2 regions of the Parabacteroides sp. AF18-52 genome follow, and region 2 is predicted to be linked to the other one. Evidence: riboswitches for the same ligand, from Rfam matches in the RefSeq annotation. Region 2 holds a riboswitch; the other holds the start of a gene.
What was found. Region 2 has a riboswitch for cobalamin ahead of DWX23_RS07430 (TonB-dependent siderophore receptor). Riboswitches for the same ligand answer to the same signal wherever they lie in the genome.
Positions count from the first base shown of each region.

Region 1 (3,197 bases), on a different contig from region 2:
GGAAAAGGCCTCAACGATACGCTAACCGCAGGAGACAAACGTTTACGGTCGGCCGGTTTATCGCCAGCCTTTACTTTGTCGGTCATATAAGTACCCAGCAAACCGGCTGTTGCTGTAAACATAGAGTTCTTATATTGGGCGGATAACACTGACAGTGAAGTCAAACGCTTGGGTTGCGGTGCATTCATAAAGTTATTATCCAGCATATTATGGGCTAAATCAGTCGTAAGAGAAGTCGAGAAGTTCTTCCAGGGTGAATAAAGTACGCCTACCGAACCGTAATACTCTTCCTGGGTATTCAAATCTTCTTGCTTACCTCCTGAGTATTTATTACTTACATCACGGTACTTGCTGAAAGAGTAATTATACTTGGCATGTGCCTGCAAAGATAAATTGTCCGTTAGTTTGTTGGAATACTGCAACTGGGTAAAGAAATTATTGTTCCACAAGCGTTCCCGGTTACTGTTGCTATACAATATCACCGAACCGGGGAGTCCGCGTTCTGAATCGTAATAATAAACCTTACCGGTCAATGTTCCCGCCTTACCCAGATCGCCATACAGATTTCCTTCCAGACGAAGTGCCTGAATATCGCTGTTCTTCCTTTTTTCTTCGGTTACAACATTTCCGTTTACCAAAGTAAAAGGGTATTCCCCTTTTGCACTTAGCCAGTCGGCATGCAAAGAAGCGGAAAAGCGGTTACTTATCTTCTGTTCATAACGAACCATCGGGTTGAACAAACCAAAAGAACCTCCTTTCACTTTCGCCTGAAGATTCATCGGTTTTCCATCAAATACAGGTCTACGTGTCTTCACACTCAACGCCCCTGCCGATGCATACATCCGCGCCGTCTGGAAAATATCATCCGATTGCCCGATCGAAAGTGAAACCATCTCCACATTGTCCAGTGAAAAGCGGCTGATATCCACCTGTCCGCTCTGGGCATCCGTGATCGTTACCCCATCGTAGCTGACAGCCGTATGCTGTGCACCCAGGCTACGCACGGAAACCGTCTTCAATCCCCCTATCCCACCGTAATCCTTCACTGTTGCACCGGAGAAACGCTTCACCGCTTCCGAAAGATCCTGTATTCCCAGGCGTTCAATTCCGGAACGGTCCATTATTTGCAGGGGAGTTGCTTCACGGGTTGTGGAAGGACGTGCCTTTTCCACCACCTCAACACCGGAAAGCTGGTGATAAGCTGTCGTATCAATTGTCTGTGCGTACATAGTAGGTACGCACAAAAATATGCCTGCCAGGCATACAATCATTTTAACATATAATATTCGCATATATCCAGGTCTATCAACACCTATACCCGAGGTATCGCATATAAAATAATGGCAGGTTTTCTGACTTGTTCTCCCATGACCGGCCGCCTTCCCAGGAATCATAAATTCCCAGTGGCAACAAGATTGCCGGGGTTACAGAACTTACAGCTACGGGTACAGTTCCGGACTTGCACCGGATTCCCTTTTACTAACAGATAGCGAAAACTAAACCGTTACACCATAATCCGATGACAAAAGTACGAAATATATCGGTAATCTCAACTACCAGACCGGTCACTTTCAAATATTACCAATCTGAATACACAAATAAATGGGAACAGATGAACATAATGAAAAAATCAGTACCTTTGCGCCCGAATTGGTTTCGTAGCTCCCGTTCGGGAATACGGATTAAAAGGGAACCGGGTGTAAATCCCGGACAGTCCCGCTGCTGTGAAGCTCCGTTAACAGCCTAATACTACTTTTGCCACTGACGATTCAGTTGACAGTGGAAAGTTGACAAATGACAGTTTTTCTGTCCGTATTTTATCTGTCAACTGTCACATGTCAACTGTCAACTATTCCGTCGGGAAGGCTTTTAGGATAGGAGTCAGTCAGAAGACCTGCCGTTCGTTGAGACTCATATCCTCGTGGGTTAGGATAAGGATGTAACATTTTAGAATTAAACAAAAAGATGACAGACAAGGAAGTATTGTTATTACGACGTAAACTGGACCTTTTGCTGCGTACAGGCAAATTATTGATGGAAAGTGCTGCCGATACCAACCGTATTGAACGGAACATGAAACGAGTAGCAGCATTTATGGGTATTCCGGAAGAGAAATTACACATCGATATCCGGTGGACCATGATCATGGTCAATGTAAGTGATGAAAGAAACTCGTTTTCCAAATTCCAGAAATGTGAGAAACATGGTATCAACATGACTGCGATCTCGCAGATCAGCGATCTTTCATGGTGTGCTATCGAAGAGGACTATTCATTGGACAAATATGAAGAGGAATTGGAAAAGATAGCCAAAAAGCCCCGGAATTATACACCTTATATCGTAGCTATCGGTGCTGGATTCGCCTGTGGCGGCTTCTGTAAATTGTTCGGTTCCGACTGGATCGCCTTTCTGTTTGCTTCCATTTGCGCATTTATCGGTTTCAGGATACGTGCCCGATGCATAGAAGCCGGATTAAATGTATATATGAGTATAGCACTCGCCGCTTTTGCCGCGACCTGCACTGCGTATCTTTCTTCCTTCTCGGGATTGTCCGAGACGCCTTATCATCCGCTACTCGCCTGTGCCCTGTTCATTGTACCGGGAGTACCTTTGATCAACTTCGTGGACGATATGCTCGATAACCATCTGCTCGTCGGGATGACACGTGCCGCCAACACGGCTATGATGGTAGTTGCGATGACGTTCGGTATTGCATTCGCATTGCGCATACTTGTCATGAACGACGTTGCGATCGACCATAAGTTCAGTGAGTTAAGTATGGTTCCGCATGATCCGTATTATGTGTATGCAATCGCTGCAGCTATCGCGGCTATCGGATTCTCTATGATCTTCAATATCCAGCGCCGTCTGTTATGGGTTGTTGCCGTTGGAGGTATCATTGCCGTATGTACCCGCAACTTCGTAAACTTCGAACTGGGTTACGGTCCTGTGATCGGTTCGTTTATGGGTAGTTTCGTTGTCAGCGTACTCGCAGTGAAAGCAGTCCACTGGTTTCATGTGCCTAATCACGTATTAACGATCCCGTCAGTTATCCCCATGATCCCGGGTGTCCTGATGTACCGCTCTTTATTGGCATTTATCAATCTGCATGGAGTGATCGGTGAGGTAACGAACGCTTTCTTCAACGGTATCAATTCCGCTCTTATCATTCTCTGTATATCGCTAGGTGTTGCTGT
Region 1 is NZ_QUGR01000002.1:620,702-623,898, forward strand. It holds gene DWX23_RS06015 (TonB-dependent siderophore receptor) at 1-1,292, opposite strand, end outside; cobalamin riboswitch at 1,325-1,521, opposite strand; cobalamin riboswitch at 1,635-1,917, shown strand; gene DWX23_RS06020 (threonine/serine exporter ThrE family protein) at 1,966-3,197, shown strand, end outside.
Region 1: it holds a riboswitch for cobalamin, as region 2 does, so the genes downstream of both, DWX23_RS06020 (threonine/serine exporter ThrE family protein) here and DWX23_RS07430 (TonB-dependent siderophore receptor) in region 2, are expected to answer to the same signal.

Region 2 (3,197 bases):
TTTATGGGGGTATACATATTACCCTTTACTTTTCTTCTATTGGTAAGCCGGCCGAATTCTACTCCTGCGATCGCTTTATGTTTGATAAAGCCTGTTGTGAAATTACCGCTAATTTCTTCAATCAGATTTAAATAATTGATTTTTGCATCCCAATGTGCTAGACGTCTAGTGATTGTACTATCTTTTTGAGGTGTCTTCATCTGAAAATACAGACGGTCTTCATGGGTGAAATATTGGCGGGCAGAACTTCTGAATGTCCAATCTTTATTAAAACGGTGCTTCAACTCATAGCCGAAACTGGTGTTGGTAAACTTTCCATAAGCCCATGGTTCACCTAAAAAAGTTTTGAACCCATGATCGATAATTTCATTGTTTATATGTAAAACTCCGGGATCATGTGTTCTCTTGTCCCTGAAAATGTCTGCATCAAGATTAAGAGTAGTCTTTCTTCCTAAATCAATGTCAATGGTTGGAGTGATGTCATATCGTTTACTATTTTGCGGTTTACGGAATTTATCTGCGTCTTCGTACATCGCATTCAGGCGATAGCGTATTGTTTTTTTCGTGTTTATTGGACCGGTTAAGTCGATGGCCGCCTGTTTATAATCATAACTGCCATATCTGATGGAAGCTCCATAGCGGGGAGTATATAAAGTCGGCTTGGTGATAAAATTAATTATACCACCAGGTTCTACGGCTCCATAAAGAACGGATGCAGGTCCTTTTAGTATTTCGATGCGTTCGATACTTGAGAGAGCATCATTTGAGAATTTGAGATAACGTACTCCATTTCTGAAATAATTGCGGGAGTTTGTCATAGAAAAGCCACGGGAAGAAAATACCTCGTTAATGTTACCGGCTTCACCAGAAGCTCCTCCTTTGACACCACCCAGATTTCGTACTACTTCTGTCATGGTGGTTGCCTGCTGGTCTTCAATTAATTTTCTTGTTACAATACCAACCGATCCCGGTATCTCCAGCACCGGAATTTCCATGCGGGTTGCAGAAAAGGCGATATCAGAATTGTAGCTTTGGGGTTTGGCTCCTGTAATATCTACCTCGGGAAGGCTTAATGATTTATATGACAGCTGAATATCCAATCTGTAATCCTGTTCGCCATCAGGAATGTCGCGGACAGCGGAAACGGTATTGTAACTGTTGGTTATCAATACATGATTTTTTGAGTCTTCTAAATTTATGGAGTAGTAGCCATTGTCATCTGTAATCGTTCTCAACTCCGACCCTTTGATGAAAATTACAATGTTTTCTAACGCCTTATTGCTTTCATCAACAATATAACCACTAACCATTCTGTTAGTTTGTGCAAAGGTACAAATGGGAATAAATAAAATAAACAGAAACAGCCATATTAAAAATGGAGTTCTGCAACGAGTAAATGATGTAACCATAATAATTATTATTAATATTGAAAAAATAACAAAAATTACAGCTAAACAATTGAAAATTTAGTACAAAAGATAAAAGAAAAATTAGAATTTTTCCATTGGTCATATCTTTCAGCTATATTCCACGTTAGCCTTAGAAAAAAGATTTTGGCAGGTCTTCTGACTTACTCCATCTTTGAACGTTCCTTCCCATTCATTGATGAACAGTGGATGTATTTGTTGTTCAAAGACTTTTGTGGAGAATACAGCAGCGGGTCTGCTCAGGATTCACACCTGATTCCCTTTTAATCATATTCATAGAGTCTATTTTATATGAACCAAAAATCGCAGCAAATATAAATATATTTTTTAGAATAAAAGTAATACCTGAATGCGCCTATCTTTCGGGGACAGAGTGGGGAAATTTTGTTTTCAACTATTCATTCCCTTTCCCCCATCTGAATCCGATACAATCAAGTAGATGGATACGTTCGTTACTGAGCTTGCCTTTTCTTTTCAAATAAGCCATTCTCATCCACCATGAATACAGAGACTCTTCCTGGGGATCTCCGGATTTCGCCTTAGGGTATCGTTTGTTGTTTGTTGTGAACTCACAAAAATGATGATATCTCTCGATCCATATCCTGTTGGTATTTTCCGGTGAGCGTCTGTTATTCTCCTGGCTATTGGTCCAGTCGAAACCTAAATTACTCAATTTTTTGATCTGTCCGGGAGAAAGCGTTACACTTGTATCCGTTCGGTTTTTATAGGCTCTCATTTTACTACACCACTTCGCCAGTCTCGACTCTTCCGGATCTCTGGTATGGGCAGGCCATTGACCGGTACGGGCATAATAATCCTTGACCAGGTTGAACGATTCTTTCCATGTTCTTCTTTTGTTGTTTGAACTCCAATGGAAACCGATATCATCCAACAGTTTGATATGTTCTTTATTTTGTTTGCTTTTGGGGGTGTTTTTTCTGGTAATCCGTTGTGACAGGCACCAGTTGACAAGTCTGATTTCTTCCGGTTCTGATGCATTGACGGAAGGCCATCGTTTTTCTTTTTCCACAAAGTCTTTCAACATCTCATAATTAGCCATCCACCGTTCTGTCTTTTTTTGAGCCTTATCCGCATCGATTCTATCAATTAATTGAATCTGCTTTTCTGTAAGTTTCTCCGAAGAATGGTTCCTGATAAATCTGCATCTGGTAATCCACTCACCTAGATGCCGCTCTTTTACATTTTGCGACGAAGGTGCAGGCCATCTGTTGTTTTTTTCGTAGAAAGCAATAACCGCATACTGCTTGGTACTTCTTTTCTTTCTTCTTCTTTTCATATACTAGCGACTCTATATCTCCTTTGTCTATTGTGTATTATATAACCGAATGTTTTTATTATCCTCAAAGATATTCAAATATTTGGTTTCTAATAATCTCCGTTTGATATAATGTTATTTTACCTCTGTTTTCTATATGTTTTATAGGAGATATTTACGTCTGTTTTCAAAATATCGGATTTCTGTAGATATAAATAATTGATAGAAAAAATCCCCCAACAGTAAGCTCACGAATGAAGAGATTACAGTTGGGGGATTAAATATCTCAGATAGGATTACTTAATTCTGTTCTTTCAGGATCACATCGTGTGCACCACCTTCTACGATACTCGTTGAAGATACCAGCGTGATCTTGGCATTTTTCTGTAAGGCGGGGATTGCGATAGCACCGCAACTACACATGGTAGCTTTGATCTTGCCTAATGTCAGGTTCAGATTGTCTTTCATTTTACCGGCATAAGGAACATAGCTGT
Region 2 is NZ_QUGR01000003.1:143,234-146,430, forward strand. It holds gene DWX23_RS07430 (TonB-dependent siderophore receptor) at 1-1,409, opposite strand, end outside; cobalamin riboswitch at 1,538-1,743, opposite strand; gene DWX23_RS07435 (helicase associated domain-containing protein) at 1,822-2,724, opposite strand; gene DWX23_RS07440 (IMP dehydrogenase) at 3,004-3,197, opposite strand, start outside.